Regions from separate parts of the Anoxybacillus sp. FSL W8-1294 genome, predicted to be linked through region 2. Evidence: riboswitches for the same ligand, from Rfam matches in the RefSeq annotation. Region 2 holds a riboswitch; each other region holds the start of a gene.
What was found. A riboswitch is a leader RNA that binds a small molecule or an ion and turns the genes downstream of it on or off. The one in region 2 is predicted to bind S-adenosylmethionine.
Positions count from the first base shown of each region.

Region 1: it holds a riboswitch for S-adenosylmethionine, as region 2 does, so the genes downstream of both, NSQ23_RS11820 (bifunctional homocysteine S-methyltransferase/methylenetetrahydrofolate reductase) here and metK (methionine adenosyltransferase) in region 2, are expected to answer to the same signal.
Region 3: it holds a riboswitch for S-adenosylmethionine, as region 2 does, so the genes downstream of both, NSQ23_RS11310 (methionine biosynthesis PLP-dependent protein) here and metK (methionine adenosyltransferase) in region 2, are expected to answer to the same signal.
Region 4: it holds a riboswitch for S-adenosylmethionine, as region 2 does, so the genes downstream of both, mtnW (2,3-diketo-5-methylthiopentyl-1-phosphate enolase) here and metK (methionine adenosyltransferase) in region 2, are expected to answer to the same signal.

Region 1 is NZ_CP150179.1:2,207,867-2,213,533, forward strand. It holds gene NSQ23_RS11805 (methyl-accepting chemotaxis protein) at 1-849, opposite strand, end outside; gene NSQ23_RS11810 (BMP family ABC transporter substrate-binding protein) at 862-1,827, opposite strand; gene NSQ23_RS11815 (YajQ family cyclic di-GMP-binding protein) at 1,994-2,485, shown strand; SAM riboswitch class I at 2,579-2,681, shown strand; gene NSQ23_RS11820 (bifunctional homocysteine S-methyltransferase/methylenetetrahydrofolate reductase) at 2,749-4,596, shown strand; gene metH (methionine synthase) at 4,589-5,667, shown strand, end outside.
Region 2 is NZ_CP150179.1:564,271-569,937, forward strand. It holds gene NSQ23_RS03110 (acyl-CoA desaturase) at 208-1,287, shown strand; gene pckA (phosphoenolpyruvate carboxykinase (ATP)) at 1,582-3,168, opposite strand; SAM riboswitch class I at 3,342-3,450, shown strand; gene metK (methionine adenosyltransferase) at 3,571-4,776, shown strand; gene NSQ23_RS03125 (phosphatase PAP2 family protein) at 5,153-5,667, opposite strand, start outside.
Region 3 is NZ_CP150179.1:2,126,913-2,132,579, reverse strand. It holds gene NSQ23_RS11335 (cupin domain-containing protein) at 1-342, shown strand, start outside; gene mscL (large conductance mechanosensitive channel protein MscL) at 432-827, opposite strand; gene NSQ23_RS11325 (class III extradiol ring-cleavage dioxygenase) at 841-1,611, opposite strand; gene NSQ23_RS11320 (cupin domain-containing protein) at 1,733-2,212, shown strand; gene NSQ23_RS11315 (DUF5626 family protein) at 2,588-3,154, opposite strand; SAM riboswitch class I at 3,539-3,646, shown strand; gene NSQ23_RS11310 (methionine biosynthesis PLP-dependent protein) at 3,719-4,822, shown strand; gene metC (cystathionine beta-lyase) at 4,826-5,667, shown strand, end outside.
Region 4 is NZ_CP150179.1:1,971,608-1,977,274, reverse strand. It holds gene iscB (RNA-guided endonuclease IscB) at 1-1,088, opposite strand, end outside; gene NSQ23_RS10515 (pyridoxal phosphate-dependent aminotransferase) at 1,416-2,588, shown strand; SAM riboswitch class I at 2,678-2,784, shown strand; gene mtnW (2,3-diketo-5-methylthiopentyl-1-phosphate enolase) at 2,845-4,065, shown strand; gene NSQ23_RS10505 (2-hydroxy-3-keto-5-methylthiopentenyl-1-phosphate phosphatase) at 4,062-4,721, shown strand; gene NSQ23_RS10500 (methylthioribulose 1-phosphate dehydratase) at 4,718-5,323, shown strand; gene NSQ23_RS10495 (cupin domain-containing protein) at 5,338-5,667, shown strand, end outside.

The DNA.
Region 1 (5,667 bases), 1.3 Mb from region 2:
TGCCGACAATTCGTTCGTTGATACGGCAACTTGGCTATTAATTTCCGTCAACATTTTCGTTTCATCATCAATATCTTTCGCAAACGTCTCGACTTGCTTACTTACTGTATCAACCGACTGAAGCAAACCGTTTAGTTGATCAGCCATCGTTGTAAATGCTGCATTTAAATCAGCAAGCTCATCTTTCCCGTTATATTTCACAGGCTCGATGCGCAAATTGCCGCTTGCGATTTGCTTCGCGTTTTCAGCAATTTTTTTGAGCGGCGTCGTAATTTTTTGCGTTAGACGGAATCCGCTAAATCCAGCAAACAATAACACGATGACAATCGCAACGAGCGAAATGGTAATAACGCCTGAAATTTGCTTTTGTAACGTTTGTTGCATATACGTATAATATTCAGCGACATACGTGTTCACGACGTATATGTCGTTTAATACTCCTTCTGCCCGCATCGATTGGCGGCGAATTTCCGCTACATTTCGCGCATCAAGTGCCGCTTTCGATTCCGCATCAAGCGCCGCAAATTTTTTATTCGCCTGTTCAAGTGCAGAACGGAAATACGGTTGAGTTAATCCTTTATTTAACGCTTGAAGTAGCTTTTCCGATTCCGCTAAATGAACAAGCACTTCTTGTTTATTTCCTTCTGTCGGGCTATACGCATAGTTGCTTAAACTTTGCTTCGTCGCCTTCAATTCTGCTTGTAAATGTTGCGTCTTCATCATGAGTGGCACAAAATCTTGATTGGACGATTGAATCGACAGCATATTCATAATAATAAACACAATAATGGCGCCTGCAATAATTGGCGTGGCTAATGAATGAAATAACAATCGCTGTTTAATGGACATCGTATCCCTCCTTTATTGTGCGATGCCGTTCGTCGCTTTTTCTTTCCATTTTTCAAGCGTTGCTTGTTGTTCTGGAGTGAATGTCACAACGCGAATCGGTGCTAAATCAACACCGTTTTCTTTTAAGCCGAGTTCGACCGTCCCTTTAGGCACTTCTTTCTTTTCGACATATTGTTGAATGACCGTATATAGCGCCACATCGACATTTTTTAACATCGATGTCACAACCGCTTTTTCCGCATAAAAATATTGGTCGCTATCGACACCGATCGCATATTTTTTATTCATCTCCGCTTCGCGCAACACGCCAACACCTGTAAACCCTGCTGCTGCGTACAACACGTCGGCACCGTTTCCGATCATTTGTTTCGCGATTTGTGCCCCAAGTTTATCATCACCGAAATTGCCGGCATACACTTCTTGTACCTTCGCTTCTGGCTTCACCGCTTTTACCCCTTGAATAAAGCCGTTTGCAAATTTACGAATTAAAGGTACATCCGCTCCGCCAACAAAGCCAACGTTGTTCGTTTTCGTCAACATGCCAGCGACGACGCCCGCTAAAAAGCTTCCTTCATCTTCTTTAAACGTAATCGAAGTGATGTTTGGTAAATCAGACACCGCATCAATCAATATAAATTGTTGTTTCGGATATTTTTTCGCGACTTTTTCTAAATCTTGTTGCACCATAAACCCAAGTCCGATGACAAGATCGTTCCCAGCTTCAACAAGTTCCGTTAGCCCTTTTTCATACGTTCCGGTTTCTTTTAATTCGCGATAGTCAAAAAAGACGCCAAGTTCATCACGCGCTTTCATCAATCCTTTAAACGCCGAATCGCTAAATGATTGATCGCCAAGTCCAACGTCTGATAACATAATGCCAATTTTTACACGCTCTTTCGGCTGAAATGAGCTCGTTTGCGAACACCCAGCGGCAAGCAACAAAACAAATGCCATCATGAGTGAAATGATTTTTTTCATAAAATTTCCTCATCTCCTTACTATTCGATTAAATCTCACTTCATTTATTATATCGACAACATTCGACAGTTTGTTTACTTTTTAATATAAAAATTTTGTAAAGTTGTTCATATGCCAACGATCGACTATAATGGAAACACAACGAATTTATGCCGAGGTGATCCATATGTCAAAAGAAAGTTCATTTGATATCGTGTCAAAAGTCGATTTGTCGGAAGTCACGAACGCCATCAACATCGCGTTAAAAGAAATTCAAAATCGCTATGACTTTAAAGGGAGCAAAAGCGACATTTCGCTTGAAAAAGACGAGCTTATTCTTATTTCCGACGACGAGTTCAAACTAGAACAACTGAAAGATGTGCTCATCGGCAAACTTATTAAACGTGGCGTCCCTACAAAAAACATTCAATACGGAAAAGTGGAAGCTGCGTCTGGCGGAACGGTGCGCCAGCGTGCGAAACTCGTTCAAGGCATCGACAAAGACAACGCGAAAAAAATTAACACAATCATTAAAAATACAGGTTTAAAAGTGAAAAGTCAAATTCAAGAAGACCAAATTCGCGTCAGCGGCAAAAGTAAAGACGATTTGCAAAAAGTCATCGCCGCGATTCGCGAAGCAGATTTACCGATCGACGTCCAATTCGTCAACTACCGTTAAGAAGGCTATGCGCCTTCTTTTTTCTTTTCTCAAATAAAATAGTTGAATATTTCTAAAAAATCAGTTACATTTATGAGTAACTTCATACACATCATCTTATCGAGAGAAGGGGAGGGACTGGCCCGATGAACCTTCAGCAACCTGACGATCGTCAAGGTGCTAAGTCCAGACAAGCGATTCGCTTGGAAGATAAGAAGGAGCGTGCAACGTCTTCTTCTTATGGAGGAGACTTTTTTATTTGAAAAAGAAACGGAGGAATGGACGTGGGATTGCTAGATGATTTAAAAGAACGCATCGTCATCGCCGATGGAGCGATGGGGACGTTATTATATGCGCACGGCATCGATCGCTGTTTTGAAGAATTAAATGTGACAAAGCCTGAAGAAATCGTTCATATTCACGAAGCGTATATCGAAGCAGGAGCTGAAGTGATCCAAACGAACACATATGGCGCCAACTATGTAAAACTTGCTCGCTACGGCTTGCAAGACGATGTGAAAGAAATCAATAAAGCGGCTGTCCAACTTGCCAAGCAAGCCGCAAAAGGACGCGCCTATGTGCTCGGCACAATTGGGGGACTCCGCAGCACAAATAAAAGCACCATTTCGCTCGAAGAAGTGAAACGAACGTTTCGCGAGCAACTGTACGTCTTGTTAAACGAAGGCGTCGATGGCCTGCTGCTTGAGACGTATTACGATTTTGAAGAACTGCAAACCGTTCTTTCCATCGCTCGCCAAGAAACGACGTTGCCGATCATCGCCCACGTCACCTTGCACGACATTGGCGTCTTACAACATGGCATGCCGCTTGCAGATGCGCTGTGTCAACTCGAACAGCTTGGCGCCGATGTCGTTGGCTTAAACTGCCATCTCGGTCCGTATCATATGTTGCGCTCGCTTGAAGAAGTGCCGATTCCGACGCGCGCCTTTTTATCGGTGTACCCAAACGCAAGCTTGCCGCAATATCGCGACGGACGGTTCGTTTATGAAACGAGCGAACAATATTTTGAAGAAACAGCGCGCGCCTTTCGCGATCAAGGAGTTCGACTCATCGGCGGATGTTGTGGAACGACGCCGAAACATATTTCCGCTATCGCTCGCGCCCTGTCCGACCGCACACCTGTATATGAAAAAAAAGTGAAACAACGGCATACAATCGTCGTGCAAGAAGCGGAACGGGCGAAAGAACCTTCCTTAGCCGACATCGCCCGCACGCGCCGTTCGATCATCGTCGAGCTCGATCCACCAAAAAAGCTCGGCTTAACAACATTTTTAGAAGGCGCCAAAGCGTTGAAAGAAGCACATATTGATGCGCTAACGCTTGCTGACAATTCGCTAGCAACACCACGCATTAGCAACGTCGCTGTCGGAACGATCGTCAAACAACAACTGAACATGCGCCCGCTTATTCACATTACATGCCGCGACCGCAATTTAATCGGCTTACAGTCGCACTTAATGGGGCTTCATACGCTCGGCATGACCGATGTGCTCGCTTTAACCGGCGATCCATCAAAAGTCGGCGACTTTCCAGGGGCGACATCCGTCTACGATTTATCGTCATTTGACCTCATTTCGTTAATTCGTCAATTTAACGAAGGGCTTTCGTATTCTGGAAAACCGCTCGGACAAAAAACGAACTTTTCCATCGCTGCGGCCTTTAATCCGAACGTACGCCATTTAGATAAAGCGGTGAAACGACTAGAGAAAAAAATTGAATGCGGAGCGCAATATTTTTTAACGCAGCCGCTATATAGTGAAAAACAAATCGAAGACGTATACGAGGCGACAAAACATTTGGCGACGCCAATTTACATCGGCATTATGCCGCTTACAAGCGCTAGAAACGCCGACTTTTTACACCATGAAGTACCGGGCATTACATTGTCTGATGACATTCGCGCTCGCATGGCCGCTTGCGCCAATGACCCGATTCAAGCAACAAAAGAAGGATTGGCAATCGCCAAATCGCTTATCGACGCAGCATTCGATTTATTCCAAGGTATTTATTTAATTACACCGTTTTTACGTTACGATATGACGGTCGAACTCGTTCGCTACACGCACGAAAAAGAGCGGCTCAAAAAAGAAAGGACGGTTTACCATGGCTAGTTTACTCGAACAGCTTGAAAAGAAAATTTTAATTATTGACGGGGCAATGGGAACGATGATTCAAGCCGCCAACTTAACAGCGGATGACTTTGGCGGTGAAGCGTACGAGGGATGCAATGAATATTTGACGATCACCGCCCCAGAAGTCATTGCCCACATTCATGAAGCTTATTTTGAAGCGGGCGCGGACATCGTCGAAACGAATACGTTTGGCGCAACGAACATCGTATTAGATGAATACAATCTCGGACATATCGCCCTTGAGTTAAATATCGAAGCGGCAAAGCTCGCTAAGCGAATCGCGGAGCAATATTCAACGAGCGATTGGCCACGCTTCGTTGCTGGTTCGATGGGACCGACGACGAAAACGTTATCTGTTACAGGCGGAACGACGTTTTCTGAACTTGTCGCCGCATACGAACAACAAGCGCGTGGACTATTACTTGGCGGCGTCGATCTTCTTTTATTAGAAACGTGCCAAGATACGTTAAACGTCAAAGCCGCTTTTCTAGGCATAACCGAAGCGTTTAAAGCGGTCGGAAAACAAGTGCCGCTTATGATTTCTGGAACGATTGAACCGATGGGAACGACGCTTGCCGGACAGACGATCGAATCGTTTTTTATTTCGATTCAACATATGAAACCATTTGCCGTCGGCTTAAACTGTGCAACCGGTCCAGAATTTATGACCGATCATTTGCGCACGCTCGCCTCCCTCGCCAATACAGCCGTCAGCTGTTATCCAAACGCCGGTCTTCCGGACGAAGAAGGACATTATCACGAAACGCCAGACATGCTCGCGAAAAAAATTCGCCAATTTGCCGAGAAAGGATGGTTAAATATCGTCGGCGGCTGTTGCGGTACGACGCCTGAACATATTCGCGCCATCGCTGAAGCCGTTCGCGACGTGCCACCGCGCGTCATTCCGAAACAGTTTCCGATGCATGCCGTCTCTGGCATTGATGCGCTCGTTTACGATGAGACGATGCGCCCGCTTTTTGTCGGAGAACGAACAAACGTCATCGGTTCGCGCAAGTTTAAACGGCTCATTGCGGAAGGAAAATATGAAGA
Region 2 (5,667 bases):
CATTGAAACACATTTATGACGATTACACAACTGCATTTCATATATTGATACTATATCACATAAATAAATCATATGACCTAGTAATAAATTTTATTGACAGGACAAGAATGTAAATGATACGATGACAATAAGTTTGAAAGAGAGATGTTTGAATATTCATTTCTTTTTAAAGCGAAGTGTTCACGTATGAGGGGAGTTTTTTATTACATGAAACAATTTCATTCATTTGGGTGGTATGCGGCTCGCATTGCCCCGTATTTGCCTGAGGAAGCGTTCCGTCCTGTTCCGTCTCGTCTGTTTGGTGGTCTTGCTTACATGCTCGTTTTAGTTAGCAGCATTGTCACGATTTCTTTATTTGATCTCCATTGGTTATGGAACGGATTGCTTTCAGTTGTTATTGGATTTTGTTTTGCTGGTTTAGGGTTTTTAGGACATGAAATTTTGCATGGAACAGTTGTCAAACGGGCGTGGCTTCGTGATTTGTTAGGAGGCATTGCATTTTTGCCACTTTGCACAGGTCCAAAGTTGTGGAGAAAATGGCATAACGCAACGCATCATGTGCATACACAACATGAGGAACTTGATCCGGATGCGTGGCCGACGATCAAACGTTTAGCTCAAAGTCGTTTCCTCCGTTGGATTTATCGCATTCCGTTTCCGATTCGTGCGGCTTTTTCGTTCTTGTCTTTAGCAGGGATGTTTACAGTTCATTCGCTTCATATGCTTCTTCATTTTTGGAAGGATTTTGAAAAAGGAAATCGTCGTGCCGTATTCTGGCAATTTGTCTTACCATGGTCGGTATGGATTGGGTTATTGTTGATGATCGGAGTAGAAAAATGGCTCTTTGCGTTCGTTCTTCCACTACTTATTGGAAATACGATCGTGATGGGATACATTTCAACGAACCATCGCTTAAATCCGCTCGTTCCAGTTAACGATCCATTAGCAAACAGCTTAACTGTCATCGTTCCGAAGTGGGTCGACGTATTGCATTTTAACTTTTCGCACCATACAGAACATCATTTGTTCCCAGCGATGAGTTCAAAATATTATCCGCTCGTTAAACAATATATTAAACAACTATGGCCGGATCGTTATTATGAAATGCCGATGACAAAAGCGTTAATTGCGCTATGGAAAACACCACGGCTTTATCACGAACAAACAGAACTAATCGAGCCGCGTGAAGGATATGTATACGGCACGCTTGGATATGGATTAAATATAGATGACCTTTCGCATAAAGTGAAAGAAAATGTTATAGGAAAAATGGTAAAAGAAAAATAAAGCGTTGCATCTCGGCGCTTTTTGTTTTTATAAAGAAAACAAGACGTGGACAATTCGCCACGTCTTATTATTTTCTTGCATGTTTTATTATAGGGGAGATGTGTCATTGAAAGCTATTTCATTTTTTCTTTTAATTTGCTTTTAATATAATTTTTCGTCTTCTCGTCATTTTTTAGCCTCCTTTTGTTCGTTTTTGTATACTACTATATGTTCCATTTCGTAAATGGTTTGTACAAACTTTGTACAAACAATAAAAAAAAGAAAAAAGCTGCCGAAACAGGCAGCTTTTGTTGTTTACGCGATTGGCCCACCGAGTTTTTCGATGCGTGGATCAATGTTTGTGAATTTTTTAAAGTTTTCCTGGAACTTCGCCGCAAGCTCTTTTGCTTTTTGTTCATATGCTTCCTGATCTGCCCATGTGCTTTTCGGTTGTAACACTTCATCAGGCACACCGGGAACGTGAAGCGGGATATGAAGACCGAAAATAGGATCTTGAACGGTTTCTACGTTGTTTAATTCCCCTTCTAACGCTGCTTTTACCATCGCGCGTGTATACGATAGCTTCATTCGTTCACCAACGCCGTATCCACCACCAGTCCAACCGGTGTTTACTAAAAACACTTGAACACCGTGGGCGTCAATTTTTTGACCAAGCATGTCTGCGTAACGCGTTGCAGGAAGCGGTAAAAACGGTGAACCGAAGCATGTAGAGAACGTTGCTTCCGGTGCTGTAATTCCGCGCTCTGTGCCCGCTAACTTGCTTGTATATCCGCTTAAGAAATGATACATTGCTTGTTCTTTCGTTAATTTACTAATTGGCGGCAATACCCCGAATGCATCTGCTGTTAAAAAGACGATCGTATGCGGATGACCTGCAATGCTTGGTTGAACAATATTATCCATCGCTTCGAGCGGATATGCTGCGCGCGTATTTTCAGTTAATGTTGCATCGTCATAGTTTGGTATGCGCGTGTCTGGGTCAACGATGACGTTTTCTAATACAGAGCCGAAGCGAATCGCATCAAAAATTTGTGGCTCTTTTTCACGTGATAAGTTAATGCATTTGGCATAACATCCACCTTCAATATTAAAAACACCGTTGTTTGACCAACCGTGCTCGTCATCGCCAATTAACCGACGGTTTGGATCAGCAGAAAGCGTTGTTTTTCCTGTACCAGATAAACCGAAAAAGAGCGCGACATCACCTTCTTGACCGACGTTTGCTGAACAGTGCATCGGGAAGATTCCTTGTTCTGGCAATAAAAAGTTCATGACAGAGAAAATGGATTTTTTCATTTCACCAGCATATTCTGTTCCACCAATTAGTACAGTGCGGCGCTCGAATGAGATGATAATAAACGTTTCTGAGCGCGTGCCGTCAATAGATGGATCAGCTTTAAATGTTGGTGCAGAAATGACTGTAAATTGTGGTTCATGTGTTTGTAATTCTTCCGCTGTTGGACGAATGAACAATTGATGGGCAAATAAGTTATGCCAAGCAAATTCGTTGACAACTTGAATCGGCAAACGATAAGCTGGATCTGCGCCTGCAAAGCCATTAAATACAAATAGTTCTTCTTTTGTCATTAAATAATCGATCACTTTGTTGTAAAGCTTATCAAATACCTCTCCAGAAATAGGTTGATTGACAGTTCCCCAATCAATTTTATGTTTCACAGACGGTTCTTCGACAATATATTTATCCTTTGGAGAACGGCCTGTATATTTTCCAGTTTTTGCACAAATTGCTCCTGATGAAGTTAGGATGCCTTCTTTCCGAGCTAGTACTTTTTCTACTAGTCGTGGTACAGATAAGTTATGAAAAACCCCATCCCTTTGTAAGAGTGTTGATAATTTGTTTGTCAGTTCAATGGAATTCATTGGACAAAACCTACCTTTGTTTGATTTATCTTTATGTAAAAAGTATAACACATTTTGATAAATAGTCCATACTAATTATTGTATTTTTCTTCAGTTTAATTTCAAAATAATCCATATAGAAAAACGTTGACTCGTTTCGTACAGATGTGATATGATGCTGAGATGAACGGATACTCTTATCCCGAGTTGGTGGAGGGAGACAGGCCCGATGAAACCCAGCAACCGTCACATACGTGAAAAGGTGCTAACCTGTGGCAAGGGAACGCCCTTGAACGATAAGAGTGAAAGGCGCAGACAAATGCAAAAACCTTTCCTCTGAGGGAAAGGTTTTTTTCACGATAGACCATAATAAGAGGGATGAGTACCGTATCATTTGTCATTATACTGAGGAGGAATGTTTGAATGCCTAAACGTCGTCTGTTTACATCTGAATCTGTAACGGAAGGGCATCCGGATAAAATTTGTGACCAAATTTCCGATGCGATTTTAGATGCGATTTTAGCAAATGATCCAAATGCGCGTGTTGCGTGCGAAACGAGTGTAACAACAGGACTTGTTTTAGTGAGCGGAGAAATTACAACATCTACATATGTAGATATTCCGAAAATTGTCCGTGAAACGATTCGTGGAATTGGCTATACGCGTGCAAAATACGGTTTTGACGCAGATACGTGCGCCGTATTAACATCCATTGATGAACAATCCCCAGATATTGCGATGGGTGTTGATAAAGCGTTAGAAGCTCGTGAAGGACAAATGACAGATGAAGAAATCGAAGCGATCGGTGCAGGAGACCAAGGATTAATGTTTGGTTTCGCGTGCAACGAAACGAAAGAGCTTATGCCGCTTCCAATTTCACTTGCCCATAAACTTGCGCGCCGTTTAGCAGAAGTGCGTAAAGAAGACATTTTACCATACTTACGCCCGGACGGAAAAACGCAAGTGACAGTGGAGTATGATGAAAACGGCAAACCTGTACGCATCGATACGATCGTTGTTTCTACACAACATCATCCAGAAATTACACAAGATCAAATTGTGCGCAACATTAAAGAACATGTCATTCAACCTGTCGTTCCAGCGGAGTTGATCGATGAAAACACAAAATATTTCATTAACCCAACAGGTCGTTTCGTCATCGGTGGTCCACAAGGTGACGCAGGGTTAACAGGACGCAAAATTATCGTTGACACTTACGGTGGTTATGCTCGTCACGGCGGTGGGGCTTTCTCAGGAAAAGACCCAACGAAAGTAGATCGCTCGGCAGCATATGCGGCTCGTTACGTAGCGAAAAATATTGTCGCAGCAGGTCTTGCGGATAAATGTGAAGTGCAATTAGCATATGCGATCGGTGTGGCGCAACCTGTATCGATCTCAATCGACACGTTCGGCACAGGCAAAGTGTCTGAAGATGTATTAATTGAAGTGGTGCGCAACAACTTCGACCTTCGCCCAGCAGGCATTATTAAAATGCTCGATCTCCGTCGCCCGATTTATAAGCAAACAGCAGCTTATGGCCACTTTGGTCGCACAGATATCGACCTTCCTTGGGAGCGTACAGATAAAACGGAAGCGTTAAAACAACAAGCATTAGAGTTAGCGAAGTAAGGAAAAGAGGAGAGTTACAAGATGTAGCTCTCCTTTCCTATTTTTTAAGTAAGAACAGAAAGTCAACTACCCCCACTTAGCTAACGCTTGAAGTGAGGGCTTGCAACTCCCCAGAAGTGCAAACGGACTCTGTCCTCCTTCCTTGACTTGGGGTTGCATCAGGGGCAGGTTGACGACTACCCAACGACGCAGGTCATGCCTGCATCGTTACCGATTCTCTCGGCATGTCTGTTGGCAGTACTTGGCTTCCACACACAACAGACGGACCCACGCTCGATGTTTTACGGTTACAACGTTTCCTGTAACCAACTCCATACATCGAGTAGCAGTTACTGGAGTGCCTTTATTAAACGGTTTTCTCCACGCCTCTATTATATCATACACAAAAGAAAGGGGGAACGCGCATTCCTCTCCCACTTACTCCCTTTGTTCGTTGAAGTGGGAGTCTCCTGCGCGAAATAGGATGAAGCCCTAAGTAAATGCGCGACACGGCAACGCTAACAGCAATAGGTAAAAGACAAACAGCAAGCGCTGGAGCGTATAGTAAAAACGGAACGATGACAGAAAATATTGCAGTCGTATGTCCTGATGGAAATGAATGGTCAGTTAATGGGTTTTTTGTTACTTTCGTTTTATGCAGTGAAATATACGGTCGTTTGCGAGGATATATTTTTTTCATCATTGCGACAGGAATATGGCTAAGTGCTAAGGCGATCGCACTTGCGATAGCAGTATCGCGCCATTCATCCCGCAATAGCCAAATGGCTAGCATAACCGATGTAATTGAAAATGTAGCCCCTCCAACGTGTGTAATTGAACGAAAATAGGTGTTTAGCCATTTTTGATCAAAATAACGATTAATGCTGTAAAATAACTTGCACTCCCAATCGT
Region 3 (5,667 bases), 1.4 Mb from region 2:
AATATGTTTCGTACGGCGCTATGGACAGGGCCGCATTTGCAAGTGACGTTAATGAGCCTTCAAGTTGGAGAAGATATCGGTTTAGAAATGCATTCGGGCGTGGATCAATTTTTACGTATCGAACAAGGGGAAGGCGTTGTGCGCATGGGAAAAAGGAAAGATCAGCTCACGTTTGAAAGAAAGGTAGCGGACGGATCGGCTATTTTCGTGCCAGCGGGAACGTGGCATAACTTGATTAACACGGGCAACGTTCCACTTAAACTGTACTCGATTTATGCCCCGCCGCAACACCCAGCTGGAACGGTGCATCCGACAAAAGCAGATGCCCTTGCGGCAGAATGATAAGAGACTTGGGGCGATGCCTCAAGTCTCTTACTTGTAGTGTCCAATAAGCTCTTGATAGGATGACATGCGACTTTTCGGACAGCCATTTACGACATTTCTTTTTGCTGTTTTAACAAATCGCGAATTTCTGTGAGCAGTTGTTGTTCTTTTGTCATCGTTGGTGCGGTTTGTTTCGTTTCTTCTTGTTTTTTCATTCGCTCGTGCAAGTTGTTTAAAAGTTTGACAAATAGAAAAATCGAAAAGGCGATAACTAAAAAGTCAACGACGGTTTGAAGAAACGCCCCGTATTTCACTTCCGCTTCGCCGACTTTCCAAGACAACCCCCTAAAATCAATGCCGCCTAAAATAAGACCAACGAGCGGCATAATGATGTCGTTGACGAGAGAAGAAACGATTTTCCCGAACGCCCCGCCGATAATGACCCCGACAGCTAAGTCGATGACGTTGCCCCGTACTGCGAATTTTTTAAATTCTTGCCACATCCGAACCCCTCCTCTAAAACGATACAGCCATTAAACTTAAGCTTCCGTACTCGTATGCTCGAAATAAGACGCGTGGAGCTTCTTTGCGGTCGCCTGCTCCGTAAGCGATCCAGTACGGTGCTAAATGTTCTGGTGTTGGGACAGCTTGTTTCGCATAAGGGGCTTTTTCTTCATAGTGAAACACATCTTCACTATGGGCAGATGACTGGGCAAGCAACCAATCATCGAAAGCAACAGCCCAAGAATCTGCTTCCGTTTGTTCATCCCAGCGAAGCGCCATTAAATTGTGCACTGTGCCACCACTGCCGATGATCATGACACCTTCGTCACGCAACGGGCGGAGTGCCTCTCCGAGTTGAAACAATTGCTTTGGTGTCCACCACGGAACGACAGATGCTTGGATGATTGGAATGTTTGCCTCTGGAAATAGTCGGCTTAACAATACCCATGAACCGTGGTCAAGTCCACGTGTTTCATCGATATTGACGATAGGTGAGACGTGCTTCAGATGATGTTGGACGCGTTTTGCCCATTCGACTGAACCTTGTGCAGCATAGGTTACTTCATACAATTCACGTGGGAAACCGGAAAAATCATAAATTATTTCATACGTTCCGTCAATCGATGAAACGGTCGGTTGACGCGTCGTCCAATGTGCAGTAAAGACGACGATAGCTTTTGGATGCATGTGTTTTCCGAGCGTTGTTAAAAACGATGTATATGCGCTATCTTCAATCGCTAACATCGGTGATCCATGCGCAAGAAATAAAGCAGGTGCTTTCATTATCTCCCTCCTTTTTTTTAATGTACCATATATATTTCTGATTTGTCGATTTTTGCATGCGAGGCGCATGGTCGGGCAGTTGTGCATAACATGACGATGAATATGAAAAAGAGGTGAGAACATGTATTATTACTATCCGCATTACGTGTATCCAATGTATCCATATCCGGTCATGCCTTATCCGCTTCCGCCAGCAACCGCGAAAGATTACGGGCCGAATCCATTTGTTGTTCAAATAGAAGAAGCGACGAAACAAAACAATATGTTTCGTACGACGTTATGGACAGGTACGCATTTACAAGTGACGTTAATGAGCTTGCGTGTCGGGGAGGATATTGGTTTAGAAATTCATCCGGGCGCGGATCAATTTTTACGTATTGAACAAGGCGAAGGGATTGTACGGATGGGGAAAAAGAAAAACGAGCTAACGTTTGAACGACGAGTGGGCGACGGTTCTGCTATTTTTGTCCCTGCTGGAACATGGCATAATGTAATAAACATTGGAAACGTTCCGCTAAAATTGTATTCCATCTATGCACCGCCACAACATCCAGCGGGTACCGTCCATCCGACAAAAGCCGATGCTCTTGCGGCGGAATGAGAGAAAAAGGGGGACAATCTTTGTCCCCCTTTTTCACTGCCAAACTACAAAAAATGTGATTGAGTACTCAACTTCAAAACAGAAAAGCTATTGACACAGTGTTGTCGGTTCTATTGGATCTGTGTATTTTGTTCATATTATCTCTTTTTATGATTTTGTTCTATTAGTAATTGGATAATGTGTTCGTTTTGTTTAATTTGTATATCGCTATTTTTTTTTAGCTGGTAAGCACATTTCAAAAGAAAAAATAGTGAAAATGCAAAAATAATAATGGCTACAAGTGAAAAGTATCCCATTGCTCTCCGTCCTTAGTAATTAGTTTTCAATTAAATAATAAAAATCATTCTTAGAGCTAGTGAATATTTATTAATCGTCCTACATTCTTGTACTTATAGTAAGAAGATTCCCAGATAAAATTGCCTTAACATAAACATTTGCTCCACCAAGTCCTCCTAACCATGATACATCAGCAGAAAACTTAGCTGTTTTATCCGTATGATTCAAAGTAATGTTATTCAGAGTTCCTCCGATAATCCAATAATCATAGGAATAAGCTTTAATAATTTGGGATTGTTCGATATTGTTAGGAATGTTAACATCAATAAAATAACTAATTCCCATATAAGGGGTTGTTGCTTTTACTTGGTAAGTAGACTTCCCATATGGAAAAAGATGTTGATACGAAAATACACTTACTTTGTCATAATTCATGCTTTCCGATAAAATAAAGGGCTCAACGATAAAGGTTATTTCTTTCCCAAATTCATCGACGATACTTATCTCGTGTTTTTCTTGATTAGACAAATCGAACTGAACGACAATCTCTTTTTCGTTTTCTGTTTCTTCTGTAACAGATAGTTCTGATGCATATGAAAAAGACTCGTAAAACCCGAATACAAAAATATTAGTCAGAAATATTGTAAGAGTAAGAATTTTTTTCAATTGGAATACCTCCTAGTAATTATAATTTAAGATATATTTTACATGATTTATAGTCCAAAATTCTATATAATTCACATTATTGTAAAAAATAAAGTTTGTCATATTCCTATACAAGGAGGTATGCGTTCTGTTATATCAGATAAGACTTATCTGTTGTTTTTTATATAAAAAAGGGGTTCATCATCACAACATGTGCTTGACAAGCGATATGCTCTCCTAGACAAAGATTTGCAAAAATCATTGACTCACTGATTTTTCCTTACAAGCGCGAGGGGGGCATGTTGCGAAAAAATCAAGCACAACTTTTAGTGAAGAAAACAGTTGCAATTTTGTTGTAAATGATGTACATTAATTAAAAATCAGAAAATTCAATACCGTTTTACGTTCTTATCAAGAGAAGGGGAGGGACTGGCCCGATGAACCTTCAGCAACCAGCCGAAAGCGGTCAGGTGCTAAATCCAGCGAATTGGCGTTCAATTCGGAAGATAAGAAGAAGCGATTGTCTATGGACAAAAAAGCCTTCTTCTTTGAAGGCTTTTATTTTTTTAGAAAGGAAGAGAGCGAATGAGTCATGTGGAAACGATATTAGCGCAAATTGGCAATCGAAGCGAGACGGTGACAGGGACGGTCAATCCGCCAGTATATTTTTCAACAGCGTATCGGCATGAAGGAATCGGACAGTCGACAGGGTACGATTACATTCGAACCGGCAACCCAACAAGGCATATTGTCGAAGAAGCGATTGCACAGCTAGAAGAAGGAGATCAAGGTTTCGCTTGTAGCTCAGGTATGGCAGCGATTCAAACGGTGTTTGCTCTGTTTGAAAGCGGCGACCATTTTCTCGTTTCCGCCGACTTATATGGCGGAACGTATCGGCTATTTGAAAAAGGGTGGAAGAAATACGGTTTGTCGTTTACATACGTCGATTTTCGCGATCTCGATGCGGTAAAGGCGCATGTGACGGACAAAACGAAAGCGATTTTTTTAGAAACGCCGACAAATCCACTTATGCAAGAGGCGGATATTGAAGCGGTGGCAACGTTCGCGAAGCAATATGGGCTTCTTCTTATTGTTGATAATACGTTTTATACCCCTGTGTTACAAAAGCCATTAACGAAAGGGGCTGATATCGTCATTCATAGCGCGACAAAATATTTAGGCGGGCATAACGATGTGCTTGCCGGGCTCATTGTCGCCAAAGGAAAAGAGCTGTGCGAGCAACTCGCGATGTATCATAACGCGATCGGGGCGGTGTTATCACCGTTTGATTCATGGCTGTTAATTCGCGGCATGAAGACGCTTGCGCTGCGCATGCGCCAGCACGAACAAAACGCAAAGGCGATATATAAATTTTTAGTCGAACATGAAGATGTGACGGACGTATTGTATCCGGGGAGAGGCGGCATGTTGTCGTTTCGCGTGCGCGATGAAAAATGGGTGAATACCTTTTTACAAAGTTTAAAACTGATTACGTTTGCGGAAAGTTTAGGCGGTGTCGAAAGTTTTATTACGTATCCAGCGACGCAAACGCATATGGATATTCCAGAGGATATTCGCATCGCAAACGGGGTGTGTAATCGCTTATTGCGTTTTTCTGTCGGCATTGAACATGCGGACGATTTAATTGCCGATTTAACTCAAGCGTTTCAACGCATGAAAGAGGTGTAAAAGATGGATTTACAAACACAACTTGTTCATAATAAATGGCGAATTGATGCGCAAACAGGGGCAGTTAGCGTCCCGATTCATCATGCATCGACGTTTCATCAGTTTGATTTTGATACGTTTGGCAAGTACGATTATAGCCGTTCGGGAAATCCGACACGCGAGGCGCTTGAGGAAACGATTGCGGAATTAGAAGGTGGAGTGAGCGGTTTTGCGTTCGCTTCCGGCATGGCTGCCATTTCAACAGCATTTTTATTGTTGTCAAAAGGAGATCACGTATTAATTACCGATGATGTGTATGGTGGAACGTATCGCATCATCACGGACGTATTGAGCCGATTTGGCATCGAACATACGTTTGTTGATATGACCGATTTAGATGCGGTAGCGCGCCACATTCGTCCAAATACGAAAGTCATTTATATGGAAACGCCATCGAATCCGCTTTTGAAAATTACGGATATTCGTGGGGTTGTGAAGCTTGCGAAAGCGCACGGTTGTTTGACGTTTTTAGATAATACGTTTGCGACCCCTCTGTTACAGCGTCCGCTTGATCTCGGCGTCGATGTCGTTTTGCATAGCGCGACGAAATTTTTAGCTGGCCATAGCGACGTTGTAGCTGGGCTGGCGGTTGTAAAAGACGAGCGTCTCGCAAAACAGCTTCGCAAACTGCAATATTCGTTCGGGGCGGTGCTTGGCGTGCAAGATGCGTGGCTCGTGTTGCGCGGGTTAAAAACGCTTCACGTTCGGTTAGATTATGCTTCACGTTCGGCGTTGCAGCTGGCGCAGTTTCTCCATCATCATCCGAAAGTTGCGCACGTATATTATCCTGGGCTTTCTTTTCATGA
Region 4 (5,667 bases), 1.4 Mb from region 2:
ACCATGTCTCCTGTTTGGAAGCCAAAGAAGAACTTTTGTCTTGCAAGATAACCCCTTGGGAAGCCATATCTATCTAGGTTTGTGCGTGAACGACTGCCACGCCCTTTTGCCTTGATGAATAACACTTCTTTTGTTTTGAAGTACAAGTGGTTTGGTGTGCTTTCTCCAACGCAACAGGCATCAAAATAGTGTGTTTTCGGCAAACCTAAACGAATACGATTCATTTTTGTTCGTGCACCTGTTCCGCACTCAACATCTAATCTTGCCTGCTTTAATACTTCGTACACTTTCCGTCTTGTTGCGTTAATGATACTTGTGTCTTTTAATGATTCTTTGACTTGTTTTTGAATGTGTGGACAGCCAAACTCTTCTGCTGTTTGGTTTCCTTTTCTTTGGTTGCAATCTCGACATGCAAGGCAAAGGTTATCTATTCGATCTGTCCCGCCTCTCGATTTTGGAATAATATGCTCCACTTCAAGTGGAACGTTTTCTTTTCCGCAATAACAACACTTTCGTCCAAACTTTTCAAGCAAGTATTCTCTTACTTCGTATCCTTGAAGCGTGCCTTGCTGATACTCAATGCCACTGATTTCAGGATTTCGCATGAGTTGCGTGTCGAATTTGGCATTTTCGTATGATATATACCCAATGGGGCATAACTTTTTTAGACGGCTAACCCATGTTTGGATATTTTGCACACGACTCTCTAGTGATGACGGCAACCACCCCTCCTTTCGCTTGCGGTTCAGAAAGCGTGGTTTTCTGTATCTTGTTTTTCGATTTCGTCTTGCTCGACGAAAAGCACGCCTTTTATCTATTCTTTCCTTGATGTCTGTGCGATGGTCAAGTTGCCCTAACCATACCACTTCTTGTCCTCGCAAAATCGCTAATCCTGTATGTCTACTTCCATAGTCGATTTTTAGCCGATATGTTGTTTCATTTTCTGATTCGTCCACTGATTTTTTCAAGATAATGGTAAATGGGAATCGTTTGTAAATCGCCGCCTTCCCTTGTTTCAACAGCTTTCTCGCAACTGCTTCGTGACAAGGAGCAAGCGGACACTTATTTGTGTCTAACACAAAAACCATAGGGTCCTCCCCTTTCCTCTGCTTACGCAGGTCATATTCTCCTCGACCATGTTATAGATGCTTGTTATGTGCAAGACACTAGCGCTACCCACCACGCTTGTTTAATCTTGCACGACAGAGGAACGGGCTGGAGAAGCACCCGAACGTGTCATGACATCTATAACGTAGGCTCTGTTTCAAGCCTTGGTCTGGTCAACATGGGGCTTACAAGCCCATGACTTTAGTCATTGGGTTGTTGACCTCAAAAAAATTTTCTTTACATTTTGATTTTTACAATATATGATGTTTGACTAGAATTTCAACCTTTTTGTGAAGTAGGTGGGAAAAATGACGACATTTCCGCAATCGAACTTGTTACAGCAACTACCGAAGCAATTCTTCGCTTCGCTCGTCCAAAAAGTACATGCGGTCATTGCTGAAGGAAGAGATGTTATTAATTTAGGACAAGGAAACCCGGATCAGCCGACGCCTCCGCATATTGTTGCCGCGCTTCAGCAAGCGGCTGCCAACCCGACATATCATAAATATTCGCCATTTCGCGGCTATTCGTTTTTAAAAGAGGCGGTGGCGACATTTTATAAGCGCGAATATGGGGTAACGATTGATCCGAAAAAAGAAGTCGCCATTTTATTTGGCGGAAAAGCTGGGCTAGTCGAAATGCCGCTTTGTTTATTAAACCCAGGCGATGTTGTGCTCGTTCCTGATCCTGGATACCCAGATTATTGGTCGGGCGTTGTGCTCGCGCGAGCGCGCATGGAAACGATGCCGCTGCGAGCGGAAAACAATTTTTTGCCTAATTATGAGGAGTTGGACGAACGTGTCGTAAAACAAGCGAAACTTATGTTTTTAAACTATCCGAACAACCCGACAGGCGCGACGGCAACACAATCATTTTTTGCTGAAACAGTTTCGTTCGCACAAAAATACGGGATTGGTGTCGTGCACGATTTTGCGTACGGGGCGATCGGTTTTGATGGGAAAAAGCCAGTAAGCTTTTTACAAGTCGAAGGGGCGAAAGACGTCGGCATTGAAATTTATACGTTCTCAAAAACGTACAATATGGCAGGATGGCGCATCGGTTTTGCGGTCGGTAACGAAAGCATGATTGAAGCGATCAACGTATTACAAGACCATTTATACGTCAGCATGTTCGGGGCGATTCAAGAAGCGGCAGCAGTCGCACTACTTGATTCGCAACAATGCGTCGCCGAGCTTGTGGCGACGTATGAATCGCGGCGCAATACGTTTATTCATGCGCTTCGTGAAATCGGGTGGGACGTGCAAGCGCCAGCAGGTTCGTTTTTCGCTTGGCTTCCGGTGCCAAAAGGATATACGTCTGAGACGTTTGCTGACCTTTTGCTTAATCAAGCGCATGTGGCGGTCGCACCGGGCATCGGTTTTGGGGAACATGGGGAAGGCTACGTGCGCGTAGGGCTATTGACGAGTGAAGAACGGCTAAAAGAAGCAGCGGAACGAATCGGACGGTTGCAACTTTTTTAAAAAATGATTGACAAATGGAGAAAGTGCTGGCATAATTCGAATTACATTTACGAAAAACGAACTGTTCAAAAAATTATATACATTGCGAATTCTTATCAAGAGTAGGCGGAGGGACGAGCCCGATGAAGCCCGGCAACCGACTTAACAGCTGTTAAGCACGGTGCTAATTCTCGCAGCAATCGCTGAGAGATAAGAAGAGACGACTGATCGAACCTCTTCTTATGAAGAGGTTTTTTATTTGTAAAGGAGTGGGAGTATGATTACCGCAACGTATTTGATTCATGATGACAAAGATTTGGCGAAAAAAGCGGAAGGAATCGCGCTTGGGCTCACTGTCGGTTCGTGGACCGATTTGCCGCAGCTTGAACAAGAGCAGTTAAAAAAGCATAAAGGCATCGTCGACTGTATCGAACAGCTGGACGAAGACGAGCGCGTCAATACGTATTTCGGGAAGCGGCTTAAACGGGCGCTCGTGCGCATTTCGTATCCGAGCGTCAATTTTAGCGCCGATTTTCCAGCGATTTTGACGACGACGTTTGGGAAGTTGTCGCTTGACGGAACGATTAAACTCGTTGATCTTACGTTTTCGGATGAATTAAAACGGGCATTTCCCGGTCCACGCTTTGGCATGGACGGCATTCGCGAAAAGCTTGGCGTCTTTGACCGTCCGCTTGTGATGAGCATTTTTAAAGCGGTCATTGGGCGTGATTTACAATACGTCACCGAACAATTAAAACTGCAAGCGCTTGGCGGCGTCGATCTCGTCAAAGATGATGAAATTTTGTTTGATAACGACCTTACCCCTTTTGAAAAACGGATCGTCGCAGGAAAACAAGCGTTACAAGACGTGTACGAACAAACAGGGCATCGGACGTTATATGCGGTGAACTTAACCGGAAAAACGTTTGAACTAAAAGACAAAGCAAGGCGCGCGGCAGAACTTGGCGCGGACGTATTATTGTTTAACGTCTTTACATACGGACTTGACGTGTTGCAAGCGCTTCGTGAAGATGACGACATTCGTTTGCCGATTATGGCGCATCCGTCGTTTAGCGGAGCGATCGCTTCGTCGCACGTGTATGGCGTCAGTTATGCGCTTTTACTTGGGAAATTGTTGCGCATGGCAGGGGCAGATTTTTCGCTCTTTCCATCGCCGTACGGAAGCGTTGCGCTTGAAAAGCAACAGGCGCTCGCCATTTCTGAGGAGTTGACGAAAGAAGATTTGTTTTTACGCGCATTCCCTGTTCCATCTGCCGGTATTCATCCGGGGCTTGTGCCGCTTCTTATGCGCGACTTTGGCATCGATTGTGTCATTAACGCGGGCGGTGGAGTGCACGGACATCCGCAAGGCGCTGTCGGTGGCGGGCAAGCGTTTCGCGCCGCGGTGGAAGCGGTGCTTTCTGGGCGTTCGCTTCATGAGGCTGCGACGGAAAACGAAGCGTTAAAACAAGCGCTTGACTTATGGGGGAGCGCATGATGAAGCCGGTCATTTTTTGCGATTTTGATGGGACGATTACGTTAAACGATAATATTATTGCTTTAATGAAACAGTTTGCTCCGCCGGAGTGGGAAGCGATCAAAGACGATATATTGGCGCAGGCATGTACGGTGCAGGAAGGGGTCGGTCGGATGTTTTCGTTGTTGCCGACGACGCTGAAAGAAGACATCGTGCAATTTCTGATTGACACCGCGCGCATTCGCGACGGATTTTCCGACTTTGTCGCGTTTACGAACGAGCGACAAATTCCGCTTTATATTGTGAGCGGCGGCATCGACTTTTTCGTTTATCCGCTGCTTGACGGGCTCGTTGAAAAAGAGCGCATTTTTTGTAACAGCGCCGATTTTAGCGGCGATACGATTCGCATTACGTGGCCGCATGCGTGCGATGAATATTGCCAAAATGGATGCGGCTGCTGCAAGCCGTCGCTTCTTCGTAAACTCGCGCCAAAAGGGGCAAAAACGATCGTCATCGGCGATTCCATTACCGATTTAGCGGCAGCAAAACGAGCCGATCACGTCATCGCGCGCGACTTTTTACTTGAAAAATGCCGTGAGCTAAACTTACCGCATACGCCGTTTACGACGTTTTATGACGTCATTCATGTGTTAAAAGAGAGCGAGGTGATTGTGTGAAAGAGAAATGGGAAGAGCTAGCGGAAGTCAAACGAGAGCTAGCGGCGCGCGACTGGTTTATGGCGACAAGCGGCAATTTGTCGCTGAAAGTGAGCGATGAGCCGCTTACGTTTCTTGTCACCGCAAGCGGAAAAGATAAGCGAAAAGAGACGGCGGAAGATTTTTTACTCGTCGATGCTGACGGACGACCGGCGGAAGCGACGCATGTAAAGCCGTCGGCGGAGACGCTTCTTCACGTTGAAATTTACAACAAAACGAACGCCGGTTGCGTTTTGCACGTGCATACGGTCGACAACAATATCGTTTCAGAACTGTACGGTGACGAAGGGGAAGTCGTCTTTTCGAATCAAGAAATCATTAAAGCGTTCGGATTATGGGAGGAAGATGCGCAATTTCGCATTCCGATTATTCCGAATTTCGCCCATATTCCGACGTTAGCAAAAGCGTTCGCCGACCATGTCCATGGAGATGCTGGTGCGGTGCTTATTCGCAACCACGGCATTACCGTTTGGGGAAAAGATGTGTTAGAGGCGAAAAAGTTTTTAGAAGCGTGCGAGTTTTTATGTCAATATCATGTGAAATTATTGCTTATTAAACGATAAGGGGGAAAATATGTATGGCAGTCATTAAAGTGCGAAACACAGGGGAAGTTATTGAAGGAAAAGAAAACGTTGCGGCGTTTTTAAACAACCAAGGGGTGTTGTATGAACGGTGGGATGCAAGCAAACTTCCTGCTCATTTACAAAACAAGTTTGTATTAACAGACGAAGAAAAAGCGCATATTTTAGCGACGTTTCAGACGGAAATTGAAGATTTAGCGAAGCGGAGAGGCTATAAAACGTGGGACGTCGTGGCGCTTTGTGAACAAACGCCAAATTTAGAAGAGTTGTTGAAAAAATTTGAACAAGTGCATACACATACGGAAGATGAAGTGCGGGCGATCGTC